3 regions of the Methylobacterium sp. 174MFSha1.1 genome follow, and region 1 is predicted to be linked to each of the others. Evidence: riboswitches for the same ligand, from Rfam matches in the RefSeq annotation. Region 1 holds a riboswitch; each other region holds the start of a gene.

Region 1 (4,376 bases):
GGCCCGGGTCAGCAGGGCGGCCGTCGCCACGATGGCGAGCGCCCCGGCAGCGCCGAGCACGAGGCTCACCCCCGGCAGGCTCGCCAGGTTCGGGCGCGAGGGAAAGCCGGTCGGCGTGAAGACCAGGGCGCCCTCGATCAGCGCCCAGCCGGCGAGGGCGGCGAGGGCCAGGCCGGACCGCGCCCGCACCCAGTCGGCCAGCCCGAAGATGCGGGCCGCGAAGAGATAGCCGGCGACGAAGTAGACGAAGCGGTCGCAGAACTCGTCGATCAGGGTCGAGCCGGTGTGGATGGGGGCGAGCTGCAGCAGCGCGGCGCCGATCAGCAGCACCGGGCCGGGCACCCGGCGCAGGAGCTTCACGGCGACCGAGAACACCGCCAGCAGGTAGATGAACCACAGGGTCGAGTACGGCTCGATCAACCCGTGGGCGAGGTGCGCGAGGAAGGCGCCCGGGCCAGCGCCGTCGGTGATCTGGCCGTATTTCACCGCCGATTGCAGCACCATCCACAGCAGGTAGAAATACGTGAAGTGGACGATGCGCCGGTCGGCGAAGAGGCGCCAGTCGCGGTCCACCACGCGGCCGAGGAACAGGCCGGAGAGCAGGAAGAAGTCGGGGATCCGGAACGGTTTGGCGAACTCGACGACGTGGTGCATGAAGCCCTCGCCCCCCATCGCCTCGCCGGTCCCGAGGGTGGAGTGCATCATCACCACCAGGATGATGCAGATGCCTTTCGCGACGTCGACCCAGGCGAGGCGCCCGGCCTCCGGCGCGGCGCGCGGGCGCACCGGATCGTCCGGCCGGACCGAGAGGGCGGGTTCGGTGTTGGGGCGGGCGGACATCGGCGTCTCCACGAGGATGGCCCGAGGCTCGCAGGGAGACGTAAAGATCGGCGCACGGTCGGCGGGTCGAATCGTGCCGGGATTCGCAACGATCGATTTACTGTCCTGAGTAGCTTCCACCCGGCGTGCTCTGACGCTTGTTGGCCCTCTCGACGATGTTGAAGTCCTCTGAGTCATTCCGGGGCCGCGCAGCGGAGCCCGGAATGACGACGGAGCTTGCACCGCCCGTCGCGGGAAGCGGACGCGTTCTCATCTGCCAGAAATGGCCGCTACCGATAACTCCGCTTCGAGTCCCGCCGCGTCCTGGTCATGCGCGTCGCGGTGTGGAAGTCGTCCGGCTTGGTGCGGATCCAGTCGAGGAAGCGGGCGATCTCCGGCTCGGCCCGCAGGCTCTCGACGTCGCTGAGGCGGCGCGCCAGCTCTGCCTCGCTGTGGCGGGCATGGATCGCCGAGTGGCAGATCTGGTGCAGCTGCACCGTCTCGCCGTGGGTGCCGCCCTTCAGCTTCGGGGTCAGGTGATGCTTGCTCTGGCGGGCGTCGCGCGGGATCGGCCGCTCGCAGAGCGGGCAGACCACCGGTTCGCGCGTGGCCGGGCCGTGGGTGGAGGGGTCGTCGTCGCGCCAGCGCCGGTCACGGCGTCCCAAGGCAAGCTCCCGAGCGGTGAGGATTGTCCTCCGTATCTGGGTCGCGGCGTCCGTGCGTTTCAAGACAGGGGCCGGGATGCCGCAGCACCCCCTCGCGGCCCCCGATTGACAAACCCCGTTCCCCACCCGACAGTCCCCCCGTTACCGAGGGGAGCCCCGCCATCTGGGGCTGAGATTGGACGAGCGTGCGTCCTGACCCTTGAACCTGATCCGGTTCGTACCGGCGGAGGGACGGGAACCTGCCATGACCGACGTGACCCGTGCGTCCTCGCGCCTCGAGGCCGGATCGTCTCCCCGGGAGAGATCCATGAACGCACCCATCCTCGCCGCAGGATCGCCGACGCGCGTCACCACCGGGCCGGTCACCGGCTCGGCGAAGGCCTATGCCTCGCCGAGGGACCGTCCCGACCTCCGCGTGCCCTACCGCGCCATCGCGCTCTCCGATCCCGGCGAGGCCCCGGTGCGGGTCTACGACCCCTCCGGCCCCTACACCGAGACGGATGCGCGCATTGACCTTGCGGCCGGGCTGCCCGAGATCCGCAAGTCCTGGATCGAAGGCCGCGGCTACGCGCCGGTCGCCCCCCGGGCGGTGCGGCCGGAGGACAACGGATTCGCGAGCGAGGACAGGCTGGTGGCGCCGTGCCCGGCCGCCCGCACCATCCGCCGGGGCGCTCCCGGCGAGCGCGTCACGCAATATGAGTTCGCCCGCGCCGGGATCGTCACCGAGGAGATGATCTACGTAGCCCATCGGGAGAACCTGTGCCGCGAGGCGATGCTGGCGGGGGCCGAGGGGAAGCTCGCCGACGGCGAGAGCTTCGGGGCAGCGATCCCGCCCTTCATCACGCCGGACTTCGTGCGCGACGAGGTGGCGCGCGGGCGGGCGATCATCCCGGCCAATATCAACCACACCGAACTCGAGCCGATGGCGATCGGCCGCAACTTCCTCGTCAAGGTCAACGCCAATATCGGCAACTCGGCCGTGACCTCCTCGGCGGCGGACGAGGTCGAGAAGATGGTGTGGGCGATCCGCTGGGGCGCCGACACGGTGATGGACCTGTCGACCGGACGCAACATCCACAACATCCGCGGCTGGATCCTGCGCAACGCCCCCGTCCCGATCGGCACGGTGCCGATCTACCAGGCGCTGGAGAAGGTCGGCGGCGACCCGCTCAAGCTCGACTGGGAGGTGTTCAAGGACACCCTGATCGAGCAGGCCGAGCAGGGGGTGGACTACTTCACCATCCATGCCGGCCTCCGCCTCGCGCACGTGCCGCTCACGGCGCGCCGCGTCACCGGCATCGTCTCGCGCGGCGGCTCGATCATGGCGCGCTGGTGCCTCGCCGGGCACCGGGAATCGTTTCTCTACGAGCGGTTCGAGGAGATCTGCGACATCTGCCGGGCCTACGACGTGTCGTTCTCGCTCGGCGACGGCCTGCGTCCGGGCTCGATCGCGGACGCCAACGACGCGGCGCAATTCGCCGAGCTGGAGACCCTGGGCGAACTCACCAAGGTCGCCCATGCCAAGGGCTGCCAGGTGATGATCGAGGGCCCCGGCCACGTGCCGATGCACAAGATCAAGGTCAACATGGAGAAGCAGCTGGCCGAGTGCGGCGAGGCGCCGTTCTACACCCTCGGCCCGCTCACCACCGACGTGGCGCCGGGCTACGACCACATCACGTCGGGCATCGGCGCGGCGATGATTGGCTGGTTCGGGACCGCGATGCTCTGCTACGTGACGCCCAAGGAGCATCTCGGCCTGCCGAACCGCGACGACGTCAAGACCGGCGTCATCACCTACCGGATCGCCGCGCATGCCGCCGACCTCGCCAAGGGCCACCCGGCCGCGCAACTGCGCGACGACGCCCTGTCCCGGGCCCGGTTCGACTTCCGCTGGGAGGACCAGTTCAACCTCTCCCTCGATCCGGACACCGCGCGCGCCTACCACGACGAGACCCTGCCGAAGGACGCCCACAAGGTTGCGCATTTCTGCTCGATGTGCGGCCCGAAATTCTGCTCGATGAAGATCACCCAGGACCTGCGCGCCGAGGTGCTGGCGATGGAGGCGGCGAGCGCCGTGGTCAACGAGGCCACACCGCTCGGCGAAGCGGCCCGGGCGGCCGGCATGGCCCAAAAATCGGCGGAATTCTTAGGCGCTGGCGGGAGGCTCTACGTCGAGCCCGGCGAGTAGGACCCCATTTCATGCTGATGCAGGCCCAAGCAGCCCCGCCGGGGCCTGCCCCGACACTCGCGCCGGGACGGTCGCGTCCCGGCTCCATCGTGCGCCGCCTCGTCGTCTTCGCCCTCGGCCTGGCGGTGCCGATCCTGATCTTCGGCGGCGTGGTGTTGTGGCAGTTCGCCGGCGCCGCCCGCGAGCGCCTGGAGGCCGACGCGCTCGGCCGCGCCCGGATGGAGGCGGCGGCGGTCGACCGCGAGGTCGCGAGCCTGATCGCGACGCTCGAGGCCCTGAGCCTGTCGAACGCGCTCCAGCGCGGCGACGTCACGGCCTTCCGCGAGCAGATGCAGGAACTCTATCGCCGCAGCGGGCTGCCGGCGACCCTGCGCGACCCCGACGGGCGGCGGCTGATCGACCTCGGCGCCGAGCCGATGGCGGAACGCCTCGACGCGGCGGATGCGAGCGCGCTGAACGGCCGCCCGGCGGTCTCGGGCGTGATCGACGGTCGCTTCCGGGTGACGGTGCCGGTGGTGCGCCGGGGTGGCGACGCGGTGCTCTACCTCCTGTCCTTCTCCCTGCCAACCTCGCGGATCCGCGACGTGCTCGCCTCCGGCGGCGTGCCGAAGGCCTGGGTGCTGACGGTGATCGACCGCGACCAGAGGGTGCTCACCCGCACCCGGGCGCCGGAGCGCTTCACCGGCACGCAGGCCCCCGACGAG
Region 2 (4,376 bases), on a different contig from region 1:
TCCGCCTTGCGGCGCACCGGGTGGGTGCGGTCGAGCAGGCAGGCGCTCGCCCGGTCGATCGCCGCGACGATCCGGGCCGTCTCCATCCGCCGCAGGGTCGCGCGGGCGCGGACGTGTTCGCACAGGGCCTTCGCCTGATCCTCGTCGAGATCCGGCAGGGCCACCGCGACGGTCTCGCCCCAGGCGCGGTGCTCGACGATGCGCCGGCCGATTCTCTCGGCGGGAAGACCCGGCAGGTGACCGGCCTGCTCCAAGACACTCATCCCGGGATGCTCATCCCTGCGCGGCGGCCAGGAACTCGGCCACCGCGACCGAGCAGCCGCGCGAGGCCGAGCCCTCGACCCGGCCGAGGAGCTTGAAGCCGCCCGGCGCGATCACCCCGGCATCCTCGGTCAGGATCGCCGAGACCGAGTTGAAATGGGCGAGGTCGTGGTGGACCAGCACGCCGGTCTCGCCCGCGGGCAGGTCCTGGCCGGTCAGCGGATCGACGACGCGGCTGCGGATCCAGTGCGGGCCGGACTTGACCGGCCGACAGACCGCGTTGCCGTCGTCGTAGAACTGGGTGCTCAACTCGGTCATGCCGTACATGTTGAGGCACTCGCTCCGCGGGACCCCGAAGGCCTGCGAGAGCCCGTCGTAGAACGCGTCCGGCTCGATCTCGCGCGACTGGCCCTTGAAGCCGCCGGTGTCGAAGAGAAAGCTGCCCGCCGGCAGGGCGAAGCGGCGGCCCTGCTCGTCGAGCGCGTCCATCACCGGTACGAAGGCGTAGGTGGCGCCGAGGAGCGCGACCGGTTCGCCGGTGGATTCGGCCTGCGCCAGCATTGCCAGCAGCGCGTCGAGGTCGAGCCCGCCGGGACCGACGAAGACTGCGCTATCCTCGGTGCCAAAATGGTCCTTCGCCAGCGCGAGGTAATGGGCGAGGGAGGAGTTCGGCAAAGCCGCCTCGTCCGGGAACAGGATCCCCATCCGGATCTTCTCCCGCCCGCGCATGATCCGGGCGGCGAAGCCCGTGAGCATCGAGGCGTCGTAGACGTGAAGCGTCGGGTGGTAGCTGCGGCCGCGCCCGCTGCCGGTCGTGCCGCTCGTCATGAACACCCGCTCGGCCTCCTCGGGCGGGCAGCAGCTCAGGGTGAGGTCCTTGAATGCCTTGATCGGCACCGCCGGGATGTCGCGCCAGCGCCGCACCGTCAGCGGCGTGCGCCCGCGCTGTTGCGCGAAGCGCCGGTAGGGCGCGTTGTGGGCGAACTGGTAGGCGAAGACCCGCAGGGCCAGGGCCTCGAACTCGGCCTCGCTCGCGCCGGGGCGTCCGATGAAATCGAGGAGCGCCCCGACGATCTCCGCTTGCGACATCACGGCCACCTCGCGCCCATCCCGGGCGACGGCCAGTCCGGCGGAGATCATGCGCGAAAAGACGGCTGTGACGGCCCTGAGCCCTCGCCGGTCCCGCATCCCTACGCCGGCATGACCCGGATCAGGTTCATAGGGTCACCGCGGCGTCCGGACGGATCCGAACCGGCGGAATCTCAGCCTCCTCGCGAGGCCCCCCTGGGAGCCGGGGAGAGTGGGGGGTGTGGGGGCGGGTGTCAAGTTGGGCTCGATGGCCAACACGGATGGCCGCACGTCTCGGCGCATCGACGCTTCATCGTAAGCCACACCCTTTCCCGGACGACTGAAGCGACAGCGGAAGGAGATCCGGGATCCAGCGGAAGAAGTGCCGCGTAGCGGCTCTGTCTGTTGCACCGTTGCAGGCAAGCAGACGCTTCGCGATTTTTCGTGCTGGATCCCGGATCTCCTTCCGCTGTCGCTCCAGTCGTCCGGGAAAGGGCTGCGGGTGTTCGTCGGCCCATGTGGTCCGGCGAAGGGTACTGCCACGGACCCGGCGACGAGCGCTCAAGGCCGCGCCAACCCCTCCGCCAGCCGCCCGAACGCGTCGAGCGCCTTGGCCAAGGTCGCCTCCGGCTCCCCCGACGCCGCGACCCACAGGGCCGCGTGGAGCGAGGCGCCGTTGAGGAGCCGCGCGGCGGCCTCCGCGTCCACCGGGGGGATCGCCCCGTCGGCGACGAGGTCCCGGATGCGCCGCGTCGTCTCGGCGAGGCAGGCGTTCTGGCTCGGCCATAGCGACGGATCGCCGAGGAAAGCCGGGCCGTCGAGGAGCAGGATGCGCTGGATCTCCGGCTCCAGGGCCATCTCGATATAGGCCCGGTACTCGTCGAGGAGGCCGCGCCACGGATCGGTGGCCCGCGCGCCGACGGCTGCCAAGCGCACGGCCATCTCGGCGTCGATCTGCTCGATCACCGCGTGGAGCAGACCCTTCTTGTCGCCGAAATTGTGATAGAGCGCGCCCCGCGTCAGCCCGGCCGCGGCGGTCAGCTCGTCCATCGAGGCGGCGGCGAAGCCCTTCTCGGCGAAGGCCGCCCTGGCCGTCCGCATGAGCTTCTCCTTCGTCTCCTCCATCATCTGCGCGCGTCGCCCGGCCACCCCGACCCCCACTCATTTCCGCATACGGTACGTATGTGAATTGACATACGGCGCGTATCCGTGCTCTCTCACATACGTCACGTATCTCAAATCGAGGAGACGATCCATGGCCCCGGCTCATTCCAAGCGCGACGCCGTCTTCCCGCCCGGCCGGCAGGCGCTCTACGAGAAGCACCGCTACTCCGCGGCGATCCGCTCCGGCGACCTTCTGTTCGTTTCCGGCCAGGTCGGCAGCCGCGAGGACGGCTCGCCGGAGCCCGATTTCGAGGCGCAAGTGGCACTTGCCTTCGCGCGACTCTCGGCGGTGCTGGCGGCGGCGGGCTGCACCTTCGACGACGTCGTCGACGTCACGACCTTCCACACCGACCCGGCGGCGCAGTTCGACGCGGTGATGCGGGTGCGCGATCGTGCGATCGGGGCGGCGCCCTATCCGAACTGGACGGCGGTCGGCGTGACCTGGCTCGCGGGATTCGACTTCGAGATCAAGGTGATCGCGCGCATTCCGGGCACGGCCTGATCCCGGATCAGGGTTTCGCCGGCGCCTCGTCCGAGATGCCGACCTTGGCCCAGACGGTGAAGGCGAGCAGCGCCACCGGCACGCCGATGAGCGAGGTCAGGACGAAGAACAGGGGAAACCCGGTCCGCTCGACGAGGAAGCCGGAGAACCCGGCCAGCACGCTGCCCGGGAAGGCGCAGAGCGAGGTCAGGAGCCCGAACTGGCTCGCGGCGTGCTCGGTCGAGGCCAGCGTCGACATGTAGGTGATGAGCACCACCGACGCGAAGGCGTAGGCGAAGTTGTCGATGCCGACGGTGACCGCGAAGGTCCAGAAGGCCTGGCCGCCGTCGCCGCCATGCGCCGCCAGATAGGCGAGGCTCAGGTGAGAGGCCGAGGCCGCGACGGTGCCGATGAGCAGGCTCGGCAACATGCCGATTCGCGGGATGAGGGCGCCGGCGAGGAAGGTGCCGCCGAGCCCGATCCAGAAGCCGAACAGCTTGGTGACGGTGGCGATGTCGGTGTTCGAGAAGCCCTGGTGCTTGAACAAGGGCACCGCCATCGCGGTCGCGACGTAGCCCGGCATGCGAAAGCCGGCGACCAGCAGCAGGATCGCCGGCGCCATCGGGCCGAGGCGGCGGAGAAGGTCGCGGATCGGCGCCCAGACCGTGTCGACGAGGCCGGCGCGGGCTGCGTGGGGCGTCTTGTCCGAGGGCGGCTCGGGGGCGAGCACGGCCGCGACCATGCCGACCAGCATCAGGGCGCCCATGACGAGGTAGGCGCCGCGCCAGCCGATCCGGTCGGCGAGGAACAGTGCGCCGGCCCCTGCCGCGAGGTTGCCGATGCGCCAGCCGATCTCGGTCCAGGACGACAGCACGGCCTGCTTTTCGGGCGGCCGCACGCTGGTGATGCGCCAGCCGTCGATGACGAGGTCGAGGGTCGCGCCGGCAAATCCCAGCGCCACCGAGAAGGCGATCGTCCAGGCGAGCCAGTGGGCCGGATCCCCGAAGGCGATGCCGGCGAGCATCGCCATGACGGCCGCCTGCGCCACCACGATCCAGCCGCGGCGCCGGCCGAGCATCGCCCCGAGGAGCGGCGGGTCGTAGCGGTCGAGGAAGGGGGCCCACAGGAACTTGAACTTGTAGGCCAGCGTCATCTCGCTCAGGAGCCCGATCAGGGCGATCGAGATGCCGGCGTCCGAGAGCCACGCGGCCTGCGTCCCGTAGACGAGCAGGAAGGGGATGCCGGAGGTGAAGCCGAGCCCCAGCGCCGGCGCGATCCGGCGGTCGGTGAACAGGGCCGACCAGAACGGCTCTCTCTCGGGAGATGTCACGGCCGGTGCGGTCATGCTCGCTTTGATCTGCTAGCCCGGATCGGGGCGGATATTCGGGGAATTACAGCTTAA
Region 3 (4,376 bases), on a different contig from region 1:
AGCCTGGCTGCCTGTCGCAAGGCACGGCCCTTTCCCGGACGACTGCAGCGTCAGCGGAAGGAGATCCGGGATCCAGCGCAAGGACTCGCCGCGAAGCGGCTCTGTCTCTTGCAACGGTGCAGACAGGCGGACGCTTCGCGACATCTGTGCTGGATCCCGGATCTCCTTCCACTTCGTTCCAGTCGTCCGGGAAAGGGCGGGGATGAAACTGGACGGGAATGGGCCCATACCTCGCGACGCACGGCTACGTCGTTCAAGACGGACGCTCGTTCCTACCCCCCCTGCATCGCCCGCACGATCTCGACGCGGTCGCCCTCGGCGAGCGCCGTCGCCGCCCAGTCGCGCTGGCGCACCACCGCGCCGTTGAGCGCGATGGCGAAGCCCTGCGGGCCGGGCAGGTCCAGGTCGGCGGTCTCCTGGCGCCACAGGGCGTCGAGGGTGGCGGCCTCGCTGTCGCGGGATTCGCCGTTGACGAGGAGCTTCATGCGGTCTCGCTTCGAAGGGAGGGCGGCGGGGCGAACCGGGACAGGCCGAAGGGCGCGGCCACCGGCAGCGTCTCGCCGCACAGGATCAGGGTGGCGACGGCCTCGGCGGTGACCGGGGCCAGGAGGTAGCCGTTGCGGTGGTGGCCGGCGGCCAGCACCAGGCCGGGCCGGGCCTCGCCGAGGATCGGGGCGTCGTCGTCGGAGGTCGGGCGAAAGCCGCTCCAGATGCCCTCCACCCGCATCTCCTCGACCCCCGGCAGCGCCCGGCGGGCGCCCTCCAGCAGGGCGTAGAGGCCGCCGCCGGTGAGGTGCGGATCGAAGCCGGCCTCCTCGACGGTGGCGCCGACGATGAGCGAGCCGTCGCCCTTCGGCGCCATGTGGACCTGCTCGGTCCAGACCACGTGAGAGAGAAGCCCGCTGCGCGGCGTCATCTGCAGCGCCATGGACTGGCCCTTGAGCGGGCGGACCGGCAGGGCGAGGTCGGGCACCAGCCCCCCCTCCCCGGCCCAGGCGCCGGAGGCGAGGACGACGGTGCCGGCCCTGAACGTACCGGCGGAGGTCTCGACGCCGGTGACCCGGCCGCCCTCGCGGGTGAGCGCGGTGACCATGGTCCCCTCGACGAGGCGCCCGCCCGCGGCCCGGAAGGCCTGGCGCAGGGCGGCCATCACGCGGGCGGGATCGACCTGGTGGTCGTCGGGGCAGAAGAGGCCGGCGGTGACGGTGGGGCGCAGGCCCGGTTCGCGGGCGCGGATGGCGGGTCCGGACAGCCACTCGACGGACAGACCGTCGCGGCGCTGCAACTCGTGGCGGAAGCGCAGCCGCTCGACCTCGTCGCGACCGAGCGCGATCACCAGTGTGCCCTCGCGGCGGTAATCGATGGAGAGGCCCGATTCGGCCTCCAGCTCGTCGCGGAACGGGTGCCAGAGGCGCTGGCTTTCAAGGCAGAGCGGTGACAGAACCTCGCCCCCGGGCTCGTGCTCGGCGGCCGCGGCCAGCATGCCGGTGGCAGCGAGGCTGGCGCCGTCGCCGACGCGGCCGCGCTCGATCACCGCGACGGAGAGGCCCGCGCGCGCCAGGCGCCACGCGACCGACAGGCCGATCAGCCCGGCGCCGATCACCGCGGCGTCGGCTCGTTCAGGCAACCGGTCGCTCTCCGGGCTCGGGCTCGGTCCGCCCCGCCGTCCGATCGTCTGCGCGTGCACCCTCGTCTCCACGGTGGCCCGAAGAGAGTGGACTGCGCCCGGTGGCCGGATGATGCGCGCGGATCCACGAGGATCCTGTCCAATCCCTACGCCGGTATGAGCCGGATCAGGTTCGAAGGATTTCCGCGCTGACCGGGCCTGAAAGGCCGGTCCAGCGGTGTCTCAGCCCCTTGTCGGGGATCTCCCTGGAACACCCGCTATCTGGCGAGGGACGGGCCCGCCGTCAACCGGTCTTCATCCGCGTCTCAACCACCCTTGCCCGGACGGTAGATCGCCATCTCCTCGGCGAAGCCGTCGAGGGGGTGGGTGCCGAGCAATTCGGGGTCGCCCCACAGGAAGTCGACGAAGGGCTTCGACATCAGGAGCGGCTCGGACAGGACCTTGTTGAGCTTGGCCAGCCGGCTGGCCAGGTTCACGTCACGGCCGATCACCGTGAAATCGAGCCGCGCGCCCGATCCGACATTGCCGTAGGCCGCCTCGCCGTGATGGAGCGCGATGCCGACCTCGATGCGGGTGGGGAAGCGCCCGGCGCGGTTGGCCTCCTCGACGCGGCGGAGCGCGGCCTGCGCCGCCGAGAGGGCGCCCTGCGCTGCGCCGCCGAGATCGTCGCCGCTCTCGCGGAAGATCGCCAAAAGGCCGTCGCCCATGTATTTCAGCACCTCGCCGCCCTCGCTCTCGATCGGCGGCACCAGGCAGTCGAAATAGGTGTTCAGGAGTTCGACCGAGGCCTCGGGCGGCAGCGCATCGGTGAGGCGGGTATAGCCGCGCATGTCGGCGAACAGGATCGCTGAGCGGATCCGTTCGACCTGGCCGCGGCGGATGAAGCCGGCGAGGATCGCCTGATGCGGCCCGTCGCCGACATAGACCCGCAAGACGTGGTCGAGCCGGGCGTTGAGGCCGCGCATCTCCATCACCGCCGACAGGGTCGGCACGATGAAGCGCAGGATCGCCAGGTCGTCGTCGCCGAAGCCGCGCGGATCTCGGGTCGCGAAGGTGACGCCGTTCTTGGTGCCGTTGGTGAAGAACAGCGGCACGGTGATGTAATGGGTGAAGCCCGCGCTTTTAAGCTCCGGGACGATGCTGAAGCGGTCGTCCGGCGTCTCGCGCAGGTCGAGGATCAGCCACTCGCCGGTGGCGTAGACATGGGCGAAGGGGCTGCGGGCGAGCGCCTTCTCGCTGGCCTCGCCATGCGGGAAGAGGCGGAAGCTGACGCCGTCCTCCCGGGTCCAGAACCGGCCGACGCCGGAATAGTCCGAGTGCAGCGCGTCGATGGCGGTGGTGGCGCGGTCGACCGGCACGCCGAGGTCGTTCAGCCGCTCGGCCATGCCGGCGAGGAGGTCGCCGGATTCCGGCAATCTGGCCCCCTCGCTGAGCAGCCAGTCGCGGAGCGCCACGCAGTCGCGAAACAGGCCGATCGGGATGTCGCTCGCCTCCGACCCGTCCGCCGCGGCCGTGGGCGTCGGAACCGGGTTGGTGCGAGGCTGGTCGTACATGGGTCTGACATGGGCGTTGCGCCGCGGGACGGCAAGGCTTGATCGCGGAGAAGGCTTGGCTACGGACAACCGGCCCGCCGGCCCGGGATCGGACCTCCTTGGCATCGGCCCTCGGTCCTGCTAAGCCTGAGTTCGTCGCCGGGCCATGCTCCGGCCGGCCGTAAGCGTCTCACGTCAAGCAACGCGCTCCCTCAGGTGATTGGCACCGGGCGGGTGCGTGCCGCATCGTCCGGGCCGAGAGCCTGTTCCGAAAGACGTGTCATGTCTTCTCCTTCCTCTCCGCGACGCCTGCCGGCCTCCTCCGCGCCGCTGGTGACCGCGTTCCTCCTCTCCGTCCTGATGACCTGCGTCGTTTCCGGCATCTCGACCCTGCTCGCCCACGGGGTCACTCCGGACCTCGTGTGGCACTGGCCGCGCGCCTGGGGCTTCTCCTGGCTCGTCGCCTTCCCGACGCTGCTGCTCGTGCTGCCGCTGGTGCGGCGCGCGGTGGCGCGGATCGTGGCGCCGCCGCGCTGACGAAGAAGGGCCCGGCAGGCGATTTGCCTGCCGGGCCCTTCTTCGAATCGGGTCCAGAGTCTCAGTTGTCGAGGAAGCTCCGCAGCTTCCTGGACCGGCTCGGATGCTTGAGCTTGCGCAGGGCCTTGGCCTCGATCTGGCGGATGCGCTCGCGGGTCACCGAGAATTGCTGGCCGACCTCCTCGAGGGTGTGGTCGGTGTTCATGCCGATGCCGAAGCGCATGCGCAGCACGCGCTCCTCGCGGGGGGTGAGCGAAGCGAGCACCCGGGTGGTGGTCTCGCGCAGGTTCGACTGGATCGCCGCGTCGATCGGCAGGACGACGTTCTTGTCCTCGATGAAGTCGCCGAGGTGGGAATCCTCCTCGTCGCCGATCGGGGTTTCCAGCGAGATCGGCTCCTTGGCGATCTTGAGGACCTTGCGCACCTTCTCCAGCGGCATCGCCAGCTTCTCGGCCAGCTCCTCCGGGGTCGGCTCGCGGCCGATCTCGTGCAGCATCTGGCGCGAGGTCCGGACGATCTTGTTGATCGTCTCGATCATGTGCACCGGGATGCGGATCGTGCGGGCCTGGTCGGCGATCGAGCGGGTGATCGCCTGCCGGATCCACCACGTGGCGTAGGTCGAGAACTTGTAGCCGCGGCGGTACTCGAACTTGTCGACCGCCTTCATCAGGCCGATGTTG

The links. A riboswitch is a leader RNA that binds a small molecule or an ion and turns the genes downstream of it on or off. The one in region 1 is predicted to bind thiamine pyrophosphate.
Region 2: it holds a riboswitch for thiamine pyrophosphate, as region 1 does, so the genes downstream of both, BM430_RS22390 (LuxE/PaaK family acyltransferase) here and thiC (phosphomethylpyrimidine synthase ThiC) in region 1, are expected to answer to the same signal.
Region 3: it holds a riboswitch for thiamine pyrophosphate, as region 1 does, so the genes downstream of both, thiO (glycine oxidase ThiO) here and thiC (phosphomethylpyrimidine synthase ThiC) in region 1, are expected to answer to the same signal.

The regions. Positions count from the first base shown of each region.
Region 1 is NZ_FPCB01000018.1:26,764-31,139, reverse strand. It holds gene BM430_RS16530 (acyltransferase family protein) at 1-840, opposite strand, end outside; gene BM430_RS16525 (restriction endonuclease) at 1,110-1,484, opposite strand; TPP riboswitch at 1,622-1,733, shown strand; gene thiC (phosphomethylpyrimidine synthase ThiC) at 1,792-3,672, shown strand; gene BM430_RS16515 (ATP-binding protein) at 3,684-4,376, shown strand, end outside.
Region 2 is NZ_FPCB01000027.1:19,560-23,935, forward strand. It holds gene BM430_RS22385 (acyl-CoA reductase) at 1-263, opposite strand, end outside; gene BM430_RS22390 (LuxE/PaaK family acyltransferase) at 274-1,350, opposite strand; TPP riboswitch at 1,432-1,557, opposite strand; gene BM430_RS22395 (TetR/AcrR family transcriptional regulator) at 1,891-2,430, opposite strand; gene BM430_RS22400 (RidA family protein) at 2,585-2,995, shown strand; gene BM430_RS22405 (AmpG family muropeptide MFS transporter) at 3,003-4,319, opposite strand.
Region 3 is NZ_FPCB01000004.1:40,230-44,605, reverse strand. It holds gene thiS (sulfur carrier protein ThiS) at 273-485, opposite strand; gene thiO (glycine oxidase ThiO) at 482-1,687, opposite strand; TPP riboswitch at 1,753-1,883, opposite strand; gene BM430_RS00200 (adenylate/guanylate cyclase domain-containing protein) at 1,933-3,180, opposite strand; gene BM430_RS00195 (DUF2798 domain-containing protein) at 3,442-3,696, shown strand; gene rpoD (RNA polymerase sigma factor RpoD) at 3,758-4,376, opposite strand, start outside.